Regions from separate parts of the Eremococcus coleocola ACS-139-V-Col8 genome, predicted to be linked through region 2. Evidence: predicted binding sites of a transcription regulator. Region 2 holds the regulator's gene; the other holds the start of a gene.
What was found. The regulator LexA, encoded in region 2, represses DNA repair genes until DNA is damaged. The targets are predictions, from matches to a motif close to CNAACANNTGTTNG.
Positions count from the first base shown of each region.

Region 1: a site for LexA is predicted at 6,485-6,498, ahead of uvrB (excinuclease ABC subunit UvrB). Genes of this name have one in related genera too.

Region 1 is NZ_AENN01000015.1:122,501-130,434, forward strand. Features, by position in the region: gene HMPREF9257_RS04285 (ribonuclease J) at 1-1,571, opposite strand, end outside; gene pnp (polyribonucleotide nucleotidyltransferase) at 1,772-3,868, opposite strand; gene rpsO (30S ribosomal protein S15) at 4,026-4,295, opposite strand; gene uvrB (excinuclease ABC subunit UvrB) at 4,475-6,469, opposite strand; gene rpsT (30S ribosomal protein S20) at 6,667-6,921, shown strand; gene holA (DNA polymerase III subunit delta) at 6,997-7,934, opposite strand, start outside.
Region 2 is NZ_AENN01000001.1:146,097-154,030, reverse strand. Features, by position in the region: gene HMPREF9257_RS00675 (acyltransferase family protein) at 1-1,354, shown strand, start outside; gene rnz (ribonuclease Z) at 1,382-2,317, shown strand; gene HMPREF9257_RS00665 (SDR family NAD(P)-dependent oxidoreductase) at 2,322-3,143, shown strand; gene HMPREF9257_RS00660 (LapA family protein) at 3,127-3,630, shown strand; gene recJ (single-stranded-DNA-specific exonuclease RecJ) at 3,659-5,989, shown strand; gene HMPREF9257_RS00650 (adenine phosphoribosyltransferase) at 5,994-6,506, shown strand; gene lexA (transcriptional repressor LexA) at 6,648-7,265, opposite strand; gene HMPREF9257_RS00640 (DUF896 domain-containing protein) at 7,354-7,599, shown strand; gene HMPREF9257_RS00635 (YneF family protein) at 7,613-7,828, shown strand.

The DNA.
Region 1 (7,934 bases), on a different contig from region 2:
TTCAAATTACCCCAGTCAAAATCGTCTTTGGCTAAATGTTCTTCAAGCACATCTAGGGTCATATCGGAACATTCTTCAATCAAATCTAAACTGGTCTTCATGAAAACAAATCCTCTTGAAGTTATTTGTGGCCCAACCAAAACACGTTTAAGTCGGCGAGAAATTGTAGCAACTACCACAAAAATACCATCTTCACTTAAAATACGACGATCTCTTAAGACCACATTCCCTATATCCCCTACGCCTGAACCATCAACGAGTACATCGCCAGCTGGCACAGAAGCAGCGATATTGACTGAATCCTGTTTAAATTCAATGACATCACCTAAAACTGGCATCAAAATTTGATCATCAGTATAGGCTAGTTCTTGGGCTAACTTAGCATGGGCATGTAAAGTTCTAGACTCACCATTAACTGGAATAAGATAATGGGGTTTTAAGAAATTCAACATAAACTGAAGGTCATTTTTATTAGCATGTCCAGAAACTTGTGCGTCTTCCTTAATCGAACGAACACTGGCACCAGCCCGGTAAATCATATCTGCCGTTTTAGCTTGGGTCGTTTCCATGGCAACAGATGGGGTTGTCCCTATATAGACTAAATCCCCTTCTTTTAAATGAACCGTTTTATGACGATTATTAGCCATCGCTTGCAAGGCTTTGATAGGTTCACCCACATTACCAGTTTCTAAGACAATAATTTTATCATCTGGGGTCTTAGTCATATCTTTCATTTGGCCAATGACATCTTTACTTGGAATCTGAATCTTATCAAGTTTAATAGCAACATCAATTAATTGCATTAATTGGTTACCACCAAAAAATACGGTCCGACCAGATAAGTAAGCCGCATTCAAAACTTGTTGAATCCGGGCGATATTAGAACCAATACTAGCAATAATGACCCGTCCAGGTGTATTCATAAATGTATCTGCCATATTTCCAACAATCGTGGTGACAGAATCATTGTTGGTCAAAATTTCTGCATCGGCTGAGTCACTTAGTAAAGCCAGAACACCCTTTTCACCAATATCGGTTAAACGGCCGAAATCTGTTTTATACAATTCTGAGGCAGAAGAATCAAATTTAAAGTCACCCGTATAGACAATAGCTCCTAAAGGCGTTGAGAGTACAATCCCTACTGATTCAGGGATGGTATGGGTGGTTTTAAAGAAAGAAACTGTAGAAGTCTCAAATTCAATTTCAGTTTCCGCATCAATCACAAAGAAATTATCCAAATGCTTCCCTAAACCAGCTGCTTTAGCATCTAACTTAGCTAGTTCAATCGTTAAATCGGTTCCGAATACAGGAGCTTCTAGCGTATCTAATAAGTAAGGTAAGGCACCCATGGCATCCGCATGCCCATGACTTAAGAAAATACCAACAACCCGTTCCTTATTTTCTTCTAAATAGGTAAAGTCAGGAATTACTGCATCAATACCTAACATTTCGTCTTCAGGGAAGACCAAACCACAATCGAGCACATAAATGGCCTCATCTATTTCGACCACATACATATTCTTGCCCTCTTCGCGTACCCCGCCAAGAGGAATAATTTTAACTGCATTCATATAGCACCTCATATATATTTATCTATTTTTCTTGTTTACAATCGTATTTAGTATAACACATTCTTAACTTAATTTAAAAAGCATCTGATTACTAGCGTCCTAAAAGATTTTTGCCTTAATTGCGCAAGTTTTTTACATTACAAAAAACCCAATCAACAAAAGGAATTAACCTATTGCTAATTGGATAATATAGACAAATTTTACTTGATTAATACTTTCCGTGATAAATTAATCCGACCCCGGTCATCAATTTCAGTTACTTTAACTGTCACATCATCACCCATGGCTAAGACATCTTCAACTTTATCGATTCGTTCTTTAGCTATTTGAGAGATATGGAGTAAGCCTTGTTTACCTGGTAAGATTTCAACAAAAGCGCCGAATTTTTCAATCCGAACTACTTTCCCCGTATAGACTTCACCAGCCGCCACTACATGGGTTAAACTTTCAATAATATCTTTGGCTTTATTAATCATGGCTTGGTCTTCAGAGTAAATTGACACATTACCTTCATCATCAATATCGATTTTAACACCTGTTTCATCGATAATTTTGTTGATCGTTTCGCCACCCTTACCAATCACCACTTTGATTTGGTCAATATCAATTTTAACCATTTCAATCTTAGGTGCATACTTACTCAATTCAGGTCTTGGTGCTGCAATGGTGGAAGTAATTTGATCCAAAATCTGCATCCGGGCTACTTTAGCTTGAGCTAAGGCTTCCCGCAAGATTTGTTCTGTAATTCCTTGGATTTTAATATCCATTTGTAAAGCGGTAATTCCTTTAGCAGTACCAGCTACCTTGAAGTCCATATCACCGAGGTGATCTTCTAGGCCCTGAATGTCCGTTAAGATGGTATAATCAGCATCATCATCCATCACCAAGCCCATGGCGATCCCAGCCACTGGAGCTTTAATTGGGATACCAGCATCCATCATGGCTAGGGTTGACCCACAGATAGAGGCCTGGGAAGACGAACCGTTTGATTCTAAAACTTCAGAGACAAGACGAATCACATATGGAAATTCTTCTTCTGAAGGAATAACATGTTTCAAGGCCCGTTCACCTAAAGCACCATGGCCCACTTCACGACGACCTGGGCTACCCATCCGGCCAGTTTCACCCACTGAATATGGAGGGAAATTATAGTGATGCATAAACCGTTTATAATCTTCGGTACCTAAGCCATCAATAATTTGATGCTCTCTTAATGGGGCCAAAGTTGCAACAGATAAGGCTTGCGTTTGTCCCCGAGTAAAGAGACCAGAACCATGGACCCGTGGTAAGAGACCAACTTCTGAAGAAAGTGGACGAATTTCATCAATTTTACGACCATCTGGCCGCACCCGTTCTTTGGTAATTAAACGGCGAACTTCATCTTTTTCTAAATCATGTAAGGCAATATTTACAGACTTAATGATTTCTTCAAATTCAGGATTACTATCATATTTTGTTTGGAAATATTCCACGGCCGCTGCCATAACGTCAGCAACGGCTTCTTCCCGGGCTTTCTTTTCTTCAGTTTGAATGGCTTGAACCATTTTAGCTTGGAAAAGTTCATTGACTTGGTCCACAATGTCAGGCAGAGGTTTAGCCAAGGTCAATTCAAATTTTTCTTTACCCACAGCTGATATGATTTCTTCTTGGAAGGCAACGAGTTCTTTAATAGCCTCATGACCGAATAATAAAGCTTCTAACATTTCGGCTTCAGGAACTTCAGCCGCATCAGACTCAACCATATTAATTGCTGTCTTAGTCCCAGCTACCGTTAAGTCAATTTCAGTTGTAGCGAGTTGGTCAACACTTGGATTAATAATTAATTGACCATCTACTCGAGCCACTTTAACCCCAGCAATTGGACCATCAAAAGGCACATCAGAAACACCTAATGCTAAGGAAGCACCAAACATAGCGGCCATCTCAGGACTATTATCTTGATCAACGGATAAGACGGTTGCTACAATTTGAACCTCATTCCGGACTCCATCAGGAAACATTGGCCGAATTGGACGGTCAATTAAACGCGCGGTTAAGGTTGCATGTTCTGAAGGACGCCCTTCTCGTTTTAAGAAGCCACCTGGTACTTTACCTACAGCATACATTTTTTCTTCATAGTTAACTGTCAGTGGGAAGAAATCACCAGTTCCAGCTTTTTTAGATCCAACCGCTGTAGCTAAAACAACCGTTTCACCGTAGCGAACTAGAACGGCACCCGATGCTTGCTTGGCAACTTGGCCAATCTCAACTTGTAGAGGTCGACCCCTAAAATCAAGCTTAAATACTTGTTTTGTCATATATACTCTCCTTTTTATTGCAAACGGTAGACTACTAAACAAATATCAATTAAACTCCTTAGCGTTTAACTCATACTTGTATAGTAGTGACCAACCATTTGTATATTTTTATATAAAAAGAAGGATGACAAAAATGTCACCCTTTTTAAAATCATGATTAACGACGTAATCCTAAACGAGAAATTAATTCACGGTAACGAGGAATATCGTTTTCACGTAAGTAAGCTAATAAGTTACGACGGTGTCCGATTTTCTTCATTAAACCACGATAAGAATGGAAATCTTTCTTATGTTCTTTAATATGCTCATTTAATAAGTTGATTTCTTCAGTTAAAACGGCAACTTGTACCTCAACTGAACCTGTATCGCCTTCATGAGTAGCATATTCTTTAATGATTTCGCTCTTGCGTTCTTTGCTTAATGCCATCTCATTTCACCTCTTTCTATGATTTTGTCCCTAACCAAGTAAACGTTGGTGATTCGATTACTGAGTTAAGGCTTTGCGCCCACCGTCCGTCGGTCAAAGACAGCAACAGACGGCTACTTGAATAATATAGCTTATTTACTAAGGATATTCAAGCTAAAACAGGATTTTTTATAGGGTTTTTATTTTTTCTTATAAAAAACAGCCTTTAATTCCATAATAATATCTCTAAGCTCGGCGGCTGCCTCGAAGTTCATGGCTTTAGCATGTTGCCTCATTTCCATTTCTAAGCGGTCCAACTCTTCTTCTCTTTGGACCCGCGATAGGGATTTGAATTGTTGCAAGATATTTTCTTCTTGTTCATCAGAAGATACTTCCTTAGATATCTTAATTAGATCGCGGACTTCTTTCTTAATGGTTTGTGGCGTAATCCCATGAGCTTCATTATAAGCCATTTGAATTTTCCGGCGTCGTTCTGTTTCATCCATGGCTTTCCGCATGGAATCGGTGATTGCATCTGCATACATAATCACCTTCCCATGATCATTCCGAGCAGCCCGACCAATGGTTTGAACTAAAGACCGTTCTGACCTTAAGAAGCCTTCTTTATCCGCATCTAAAATCATAACTAAGGAAACTTCGGGTACATCGAGTCCTTCCCGCAACAAGTTAATCCCGACTAAGACATCAAAGATTCCCAGGCGAAGATCACGAATTATTTCCGTCCGTTCCAGAGTCTTAATATCTGAGTGAAGGTACTTCACCTTAAAGTCTAATTCCTTCAAATAATCAGTTAAGTCTTCGGACATCTTCTTAGTTAAAGTTGTAATGAAGACCCGGTCACCACGGGAAATAGTTTCATTTATCTCACTAACAATATCATCCATTTGACCCTTGATTGGTCTGACCTCAATCACCGGATCAAGTAAGCCAGTTGGCCGGATTATTTGCTCAACATATTGGTTATCAGTTAGGTTTAATTCATAAGGACCTGGGGTGGCCGAAACATAGATCATTTGATTAACTTTTTTCTCAAATTCTTCCAAGCGTAATGGTCGATTATCTAAAGCTGACGGTAACCGAAAACCATAATCAATTAATTGTTGTTTCCGAGCCCGGTCACCGTTATACATACCGCGAATTTGGGGCAAGGTTATATGTGATTCATCGGCTACAATTAAATAGTCATCAGGGAAGAAATCCAAGAGAGTAAAGGGTGCTTGCCCTGGTGCCCGACCATCCATGTGCCGAGAGTAATTTTCAATACCTGAACAATACCCCATTTCCAAGAGCATTTCGATATCATAGTTGGTTCTTTGTTCCAAACGTTGGGCCTCAAGGAGCTTATGTTCTTTATTCAGTTCGGCCAGTCTTTCTTCTAATTCAGCGCGAATGGTTTCCACTGCCCTCAAAGTCTGTTCTTGGTTGGCCACAAAGTGAGTAGCAGGATAGACTGGGAAGTGCTTCAATTCGGATTTAATTTCACCTGTCATCACATCCACTTCACGGATCCGGTCAATTTCATCACCAAACCACTCAACCCTAAGCACAGAGGAGTCATGGGAGGCGATGAAAATTTCAACCACATCTCCCCGGACTCGGAAAGTTCCCCGTTGGAAATCATAGTCATTACGGACATACTGCATTTCAACTAAGCGGTTTAAGACATAGGCACGCGAGATTTCTTGTCCTTCTCTTAGAGACAAAACTTGGTCCCGGTACATTTCTGGGTCAACCAAACCATAAATACAAGATACCGACGCAACCACAATAACATCACGCCGTTCTAATAAGGCTGAGGAAGCAGAGTGACGTAATTTATCAATTTCATCATTAATAGAGGCTTCTTTTTCGATATAGGAATCAGATGAAGGTACATAGGCTTCTGGCTGATAGTAATCATAATAAGAGACAAAATATTCAACTGCATTATCCGGGAAAAATTCTAATAACTCACTATATAATTGACCTGCTAAAGTTTTATTGTGAGCTAGGACTAAAGTTGGCTTGTTTATTTCCTGTATCACATTAGCAATAGTAAAGGTTTTACCTGTCCCAGTAGCGCCTAAAAGAATTTGATCCCGTTTTCCTTCTTTTAGACCTTTTACTAAATCGGCAATCGCTTTGGGTTGATCCCCTGACGCTTGATAAGGTGCTTTTAAATTAAAATGATCCATCGTTTTACTCCTTTACGAATGAATGTTCGCTTTTATGATACCCTAATTTCTAAAAAATGCAAAAAGTAGGATTATATCTAAAGAAAAATAAAAAAAAGATTGCTTTTAGCTTTTTAAATACGTTATAATACTTCTTGTTGACTAAGTCAGCTTTGACTTATATACTATTAAGAACCAATATTGAAAGAGGTGACATCATGGCAAACTCAGCACAAGCAACTAAACGTGTGCGTCAAAACACTACTAAACGTGACTTAAATAAAGCTCAAGTATCTGAAATGCGTACCGCTATCAAAAACTTTAAAGCTGCCGTAGAATCTTCAGCCGATAATGCACAAGAATTATTCAATGCAGCCGCAAGTAAAATTGATCGTGCAGCTAAAAATGGTTTAATCCATGGTAATAAAGCTGACCGCGATAAAGCTAAATTAAACTCATTATTAAATAAATAATTAAAATAAATATTTTGAGCCAGCCTCTTCGCGATGCTGGCTTTTTTCTTTACTCTTTTTTATTTATTCTTTAATTTAGCTTTTATTTTTTTCTACCATATCTTGTAATTTCATCAGTAAAATATAAAAATAGGTTTCTTTATTGCCCAATCCTTGTTTCATAGCAAAATCAGCTTCTACCAAATCCATATAAAATTGTTGTAATTGATTTAGACTAAGGATCCGGTTATTTTTTAAAGCTAATTTAACCCGGTAAGGATGGACCGAAAGGGTTTTAGCAATATCTCCTTCTAAGTGGCCTGCTTCCATGAGGATTCGACTTTGGATAAATAAGCGAAATTGGGTAATCAGTAAAGCGTGCAATTGAATAGGATTATTGTTTAATAAGAGTAAATCGCGGTATATTTTGACTGCCTTTTCAATTTGGAGGGCCACCACCGCATTCGATAATTCAAACACATTTGATTCTAGGCTGCGAGGTACCAATAATGAAATATCTTTTTTGGTGATTAATTGGTCCGGATTAGCAAAAGAATTCAGTTTATTTAATTCACTTGTTACCTTTGTTAAATCATAATTTGTCCTAATTAATAGTTCTTGGATACCCTCTCTTTGAATCTTAAATTTTCCATCTCTAAGAAATTCTTTTAAATAGGCTTCAACCGCCCGTTCATCCATCGGCGTCATTTCTACGAAATTCGCCTCTTTTAAGAGTGCCTTACTTAACTTGCGCCGTTTGTCTAAATTATCCTTTAAGACCCTAAAAATCAATACTGAAGCCTCATTGGGTTGGGCTAAATACTCTAATAAGGCTGCTTGCTCTTTATCGGTGATACTTTTACGACTGGCCCCAATCAGGCTATCCGCTTGATCAACCACAATGACCCTGCGGTCTGCAAAGAAAGAAAAGAGATTCGCTTCATCAAGGACTAGGGTTAAACTGTCTTCTTGTAAATCAAAGCGCGTTAAATCAAGCTCCTCTTGTCCTTGACGACAATGGTCTAAGAGACTAG
Region 2 (7,934 bases):
CGCAACCATGGCTTATCTGTTCAAGGACGGTCAGGATCCTACTAATGTCTACTATAATCTATTGACCCGGGCCTTTGCCTATACCATGGGAAATGTTTTAGCCTTTTTACTACCGGTTAAATTAGAATCCCATCCTTTAAATCGACCTCAGAAAATTCTGGTCAATACTTTAGGTATCTTAGCCTTTGTCTTACTTTTTTTGATGTCTAAGTTTATGTATGGAACCCAAGCCTTCGCCTATCGATTTGGCATGTTCCTTTATACTTTAGTTGCTGCAGGCATGGTTGTGTTTACCATCCATAAACAAACTTTAATCAATAAAGTCTTATCTTGGCCTTTATTTACTTTTCTTGGTAAACGGTCATATTCTTACTATTTGTGGTACTATCCTATTTACTTAATCTTGCCTAATTATTTACGGTCTTGGAACTTTACCTTAACGAATATTTTCCAATTTGTCCTCTTGGCAATCTTAGCTGAAATTTCTTACCAATTATTTGAGCAAGACCGGATTAAGTTGCCAATTGGTCAGCATTTTAATTGGTCTAAAATGAAGTACCAATTTTCTATTCTTAAACGGTCAGGTAATGTTCTCATGAATGTTAAAGTCATCACGGGAATTTATGTTTTCTTCCTGCTTTTTGGTACTGTGGCTTTGGCTATTGCACCGGAAAAACGCTCAAGTAACGAGGATGATTTACAAACCCTGATTGAAAAGAATGAAGCCTTAGTTCAGACTAAACAAGCAGCAGAAACAAAAAATCAATCAAATGAAACAAAGCAAGAAAATACTTCTGATGATAGCCAGGCTCCAAGTCAAGACACCACCAAAGTCATTAATAACATTGAAGGTCTAGAACAAGATGAATTACTCTTTGCCAATGGTTTAGATATTACTTTTATTGGTGATTCCACTTTGCTTGCTTCCGCAGACCATTTTAAAGCAGTCTTTCCTAAAGCGATTATCGATGGTGAAGTTGGCCGCCAGTTATTTAATACCTATGGTGAAGTTAATTATCTTCAATCAGAAGGTTTAATTATGAATACAGTGGTGGTCATGCTAGGTTCAAATGGGACCTTTACGGATGGTCAAATTGATGACTTTATTGAAGCAGTCGGGACGGATAAGTCCATTTATTTTGTAAATTCCAACGCCAACCGTTCCTGGGTGACTGATGCCAATGCGGCTATTCTTCGTGCTTCACAAAAATATGGTAATGTCCAAGTCATTGATTGGAATACTTATTCGAATGATCACCCTGAATGGATTCGGGAAGATGAAGCCCATCCAACCGATGAAGGGGCTCGTCAATTATCAGTTTATGTTGCAAAAGAACTCTTTAGAACCCGTTAATCTATGATTTAGGAAAGGATATCTAAAATGGAATTACTGTTTTTAGGAACTGGGGCAGGCATCCCGTCCAAAAATCGGAATGTTTCTTCGATGGCACTCAAGTTATTAAACCAGTTAAACCAAGTATGGCTATTTGATTGTGGGGAAGGGACCCAGCATCAAATCCTACATACCAGTTTAAAGCCAAGAAAAGTCTCCAAAATTTTTATTACCCATATGCATGGGGACCATATCTTTGGCTTACCAGGTTTTTTAAGCTCACGGTCCTTTCAAGGAGGCGAAGAGCCAGTTACCATCTATGGTCCTCAAGGTATCAAGGACTATGTTTTGATGTGCTTGAAGTTATCAAAGTCAAATTTGGGTTATCCCTTAATATTCGAAGAATTGTCTGACCAAGGCGGTAAGCTTGATCTAGGCCATGGCTGGCAAGCGGAATATTTGCCCTTGAATCATGGTATATTGTCCTTTGGTTTTCGCATTAAAGAACCTGATACCCCAGGTCAATTATTAGTGGATGACTTAAAAGCCCAGGGCATACCGGCTGGACCTATCTATGGCCGCTTAAAAGCTGGAGAAACAGTCCAATTGGAAGACGGTCGTCTCCTAGATGGGAAGGACTTTATCGCCCCAGCGCAAGCAGGGCATGTACTTACGTATATTGGCGACACTCGGCCCAATGCTAATAATTTAATTTTAGCCAAAGATGCGGATGTCTTAATTTATGAGGGAACCCATGATGGGTCTTTAAGCCAAATGGCTAATCAATATTATCACTCGACTTCGGACCAAGGAGCGACCTTAGCCAAAGAAGCTGGGGTTAAGCAAGTTTATTTGAATCATATTTCCTCCCGCTATTTAAGTCGAGATGTGCAAGTGATGGAACAAGCAGCGCAAAAAATTTTTCCAAAGTTACATATTGTCCGAGATTTAGAAGAAATCAACTTAGACTCAGTAGGGGGCTAGAAAGATGTCTCAAAGTAGAAAAGTTGCAGTGGTGACGGGCGCATCCTCTGGGATTGGTCAAGCAATGGCAAAACAATTAGCCGCTCACCACTATGATTTAGTTTTAATTGCCCGTCGCCAAGACCGGTTGGAAGCTTTAGCAGCAGAAATTAACCGTATTCATGGTGTGGATACTTTTGTCTTGGCGGGGGATGTGACCCAAACCAGTTTTATCGAAAGTATTGTTCCTTTATGTAAATCACGGTTTGGTCGGATTGATTTACTGTTCCAAGCTGCGGGTTATGGAGTATTTAAACGAGCCACCCAATTTTCTTATGCCGAAATTGTGGCCATGTTTGAAGTAAATACTTTTGCTATCATGTATTTGTCCCAATTAGTGGCTTTAGAAATGCTAGACCAAGGTTCAGGTCAGATTGTTATGGTAGCCTCTTCTGCAGGTAAACTATCGACGATTGCTTCATCTGTATACTCAGCGACTAAAGCCGCAGTAATAGCTTATGCAGATACGCTTCGACTCGAATTACGTCCGGCTGGAATCGAAGTCATTGTGGTGAATCCAGGTCCAGTTGTTACCGAGTTCTTCGACCGCGATGCTAACTCAAAAGCCTACTTTAAAACCATTGAAGGCTTTGCCTTAGATGTTGATGTTTTAACAAAGCGAATTATGGCTAACTTATTGAGCCATTGTAAATTTAAACGGGAAGTGAATGCGCCGCTAGTTCTTGAGCTGCTGGCTCGATTAAATTCGATTTTTCCGACAATAAGTGATATATTAAAATTAAACTTATTTAATTTAAAGGAGAATTCAGATGAAACAACAGTTTAAGGTAATTCTAGGGGTGCTTTTCCTCATTTTATTTGTGATTGTCGCCTTACAAAATGTGAATCCTGTGTCAGTGGATTTATTTGTCGCTAAATATCAAGTTCCCCTTATTCTACTAATCTTACTGTCAGCCTTGTTGGGGATGATTGTAGGACTTTTAGTTACTATTTCATCCAATAGTCGACAACGTAAAGAGGTTAAGCGACTTAACAATGAAATTAAGAGCTTAAAAGACCGACATACTCAGGATATTATCAAGAAAGATGATCAGATTTCAGACCTTAAAGCTAAAGTATCTGATTTGAAAGATAAAAATAAAAATACCCAAGTCTATCAAGAAGATAGCTTTGTAAAACAAGAGATGGATATGCCTGAAAGTCACTTAGACCCTGCTTCAATGACACCAAAAGATTTACCAGTAAGTGAGGAAGTAAGTCTTCCAGCTCAAGTAGAGTTGCCAGAAGAAGTTGACGCTGATTTCACTGAATAAATAAGTTTTAAAAGGAGGCCTTTGGGCCATGTTTCTAAATAAAGCTCATTATGAGTGGGTCTTACCAACATTAGATTCCAACTCAAGTGATTTATCGGTATTTAAAGAAGCGGAAAAGAAATACTCTTCCGCTTTTTTGCGTTTATGTTACCAAAGGGGAATTGATAGTCTTGAGACTTTGACTGCTTTGGAAGAATCAAGTCAGGCTATTTTCCATGATCCCTTCGAATTATTTGATATGGCTAAAGCGATTGACCGTTTACAAGCAGCGATTGCTAGTCAAGAAGCAATTCTGATTTATGGTGACTATGATGCCGATGGGATTACCTCAACTTTAATTTTATATGAAAGTTTGCAAGCAGTGGGGGCAAATGTGACCTATTATATACCCAACCGCTTGATTGATGGGTATGGCCCCAATAAGGACCGCTACCAAAGATTGATTGATCAAGGCTGTCAATTAATTTTGACCTGTGATAATGGGGTGGCTGGTTTTGAAGCGATTGACTATGCCAATCATCGTGGGGTCGATGTGATTGTAACCGACCACCATGAAATTCAAGACCACTTGCCCAATGCCTATGCCATCGTCCACCCCCGCCACCCCCAAGGATCCTATCCTTTTGGTGACTTGTCAGGGGCAGGGGTTGCCTTAAAAGTGGTGTCGGCTCTATTAGAAGAGATTCCTTTAGAATCAGTTGAATTGGCGGCTATCGGGACGGTGGCCGATTTGGTGTCATTGACGGACGAGAACCGAACCATTGTTAAGCAAGGATTGCAATTAATGAGACAAAGCTCCCGCTTAGGTTTGGATTTGATTCTGACTAATAATCAGGTGGATCGTAATAAGTTAACCAGTGATACCATTGGTTTTATTATCGGCCCACGCTTGAATGCGATTGGCCGTCTGGGGGACCCTAGTCCAGCCTTTGAATTACTGGCAAGTTTTGACTCTAGCGAGGCGCAGGCACTTTATGAACTGATAGAAAGTAAAAACCAAGAGCGGCAAGCCATCGTTAAAAAAATTATGACCCAAATTCAGACTAGAATCGAAAGCTATCCTAGTCTGCCAGATATTATTATTGAAGCAGACCCTGATTGGCCTGCGGGCGTAGTAGGGATTGTGGCGGGTCGTTTACTCGAAAAATATCATCGTCCTGCTTTAGTCTTCCAAGAACAAAGAGACCAAGGAGTCTACAAGGGGTCCGGTCGGTCGTTACCAAGAGTTAATTTATTTGACTGGTTGTCACAGAATAAGGGATTTTTAATGCAATTTGGTGGCCATAGTCAAGCAGCCGGCATGACCATTGAGTCTAGCCAGTTTCCCGCATTTAAGGAGGCCATGCTTTCTTCTAGTCAAGCTTACCAAGCAGCGATCCTGGCGCCTTCCCAATTAAAGTTAGATGGCAGACTAGCCATTGATGAAATCAACCTGGACCTCGTTCAAGAAATCGATCATTTAGGGCCCTTTGGGATGGACAATCCACAGCCACTTTGGCTTCTTGAAGATGTCCAAATCGAGCGGATTCAAGCCATTGGTGACCAGACTCATATCAAATTAAGGGTTCGTGGGTCAGACCAGGGATCATCACTTGAAGTGTTAGGTTTTTCGATGGCAGACCAGTGTCAAGGCTTAAGTCCAGGCATGCAGGTATCACTGGTAGGACAACTTGTTATTAATGAATGGCAAGGTAGACGACAGGTTCAAATCCATATGAAAGATATTGGCGTTAAGGGCTCGGTCTGGTTAGATGTGAGGGGGAAGCATATTGCCTCTGATTTAATGAAACTTGAAAAAAGTCTTTATTTATATAACCATCAAACCATTCTTGACCTTTATCTAGCAGACTTAGCTGATTCTTCTGCGGCACTTTTGTTTCAAGATTTACCTAGTCAGACAGAATGTGATGCGTACGATAATTTGGTTATTATGGAAGTTCCAGAAGATTTAACTTTGATAAAAGACTTTTATCAAACAAACCGTTTTGATCAAGTCTATTTAGGGGCTTATAACCAATATTCAAAATACCTTGTGGGTTTGCCCAATCGGCAAGAAGCGGCCCAACTTTTCCGCTATCTAAATCAAGTGGGACATGTTTCAGGGGCTGAACAAAAACAAAACATGCAGAATCAATTAAAAATTCACCCCTTAAAAATTAATTTATTAATTCACATGTTTTTAGAAGCAAAATTTGTTACAATTAAAGATGGCTCTTTAATGTTTAATCAGACGCGTCCGGATAAGGTAGACTTATGGCAATTAAAGGCTTATCGGACTTATGAACAAGCAATGAAGGTAGAAGCCTTACTCAATTATCAGCCGTTGGAAGCGGTTAAGAAATATTTTGAAGGGAATTAATAAAATGGACTTAAAGAATTATGTAACTACCATTGAAAATTATCCAAAAGAGGGTATTTTATTTAGAGATATTACACCTCTAATGGCAGATGGCGAAGCCTTTCGCTATGCCACTCAACAAATTGTGGATTATGCGGACGAGTTAGATGTGGATGTTATCGTTGGCCCTGAAGCCCGTGGTTTTATTGTGGGTTGTCCGGTGGCCTATGAATTAGGTATTGGTTTTGTACCAATTCGTAAGCCAGGTAAATTACCACGTGAAGTTGCCACCGTTGAATATGATTTAGAATATGGGACCGATACTCTAACAGTTCATAAAGATGATATTAAACCAGGCCAACGTGTTTTGATTATTGATGATCTTTTGGCCACGGGTGGAACGGTTAAAGCAACTATCGACCTCGTTGAAAAATTAGGTGGTGTCGTAGTTGGTTGTGCTTTCTTGATTGAATTAGCTGATTTAGATGGCAAGGCAAAATTAGAAGGTTATCCTTATAAAACCTTGATGACTTACTAAGAGTAATCGCTTAGAAAAATAAAAAAAGAGCGGGACAAATTCAGGAAATCTATGATTTACACTGGATTTGCCGTGCTCCTAATGTGGGGATATATTATTTTTTATATTTTTTAAAATGCTCTAGTTTATTAGTTATTAGTCTTAGTACTCACGGTAAAGACTCACTACTTTTCCGAGAATCGTGGCCTTGGTCAAGATAATATCGTCCATGCTATCATTTTCAGGTCGTAAGACATAATGGTCAGATTTCTTGAAGAAGGTTTTACAGGTGGCTTCGTCGTCTTCAGTCATGGCAACCACAATGTCACCATTATTGGCGGTAGATTGTTTACGGACCGTAATTAAATCGCCATCCATAATACCAACATTAATCATGGATTCACCTTTGATCTGTAACATAAACAGGTCAGCGGCATCATAATGTTGTAAGTGGGGCGGAATAGGATAATAGTCTGTCGCTTCTTCAACCGCTAGAATTGGAGCACCGGCAGCCACTTTTCCTAAGAGGGGAATCTGTTGGGGTTGAATATCCAAGGCTTGTAAAGCTAAGTCGGTTAGTTCGATGGCCCGTGTCTTGGAGGAGTCTCGACTAATATAACCGGCTTTTTCAAGTCGGGTTAAATGACCATGGACGGTAGAAGTCGAAGCGAGTCCTACTTGATTACAGATTTCGCGCACGGTTGGAGGATAGCCATTGCTTTCAATGGCTTGGTAAATACATATTAAGATGTTTTCTTGTTTGGAAGATAAGCTTTTCATTGGCTTCACTCTTTCTCTTATGTTACCGTCATTGTAGCAAAGATTAGAGTATAAAGCAAACAAATGTTCGTTTATTGGAGGGATTGTTTTGATTAGTCAAGAAAAAATCGACCGGATCAATACCTTAGCACGTAAGAAAAAAGCAGAAGGTCTGAATGAAGCAGAATTGGCTGAACAAGCTAAATTACGCCAAGAATACTTGGCAGACTTCCGCAAGGGCTTCAGTCAACAAGTTGAAGCCATTAAAGTAGTTGATTCAGAGGGCAATGAATTAACCCCTAAAAAGGTTAAAGAGATTCAAGCCCGTAAGGGTTTATTTAAGAATAAAGATTAAAGGAGACGTATAAATGCAAACTTGGATTTGGTTATTAATTGTTGCAATCGCGATGATTGCTGGTTTTGTGGGTGGCTTCTTCATGTCACGGAAGTATATGATGGATTATTTCAAAGAAAATCCACCAATTGATGAACGCATGATTACCCAAATGATGGCCCAAATGGGGCAAAAGCCATCTAAGAAAAAAGTACAACAAATTATGCAGTCTATGAAGCAAGCTAAATAAGGGTTTGTTTGAAAACAAAACGATGTTTTCAATATAACATAAATGTAATATTTAAGCTTATGGGGCAAATATGGGGCAAAAATAATCAGATGATTTTGTTCTGTAA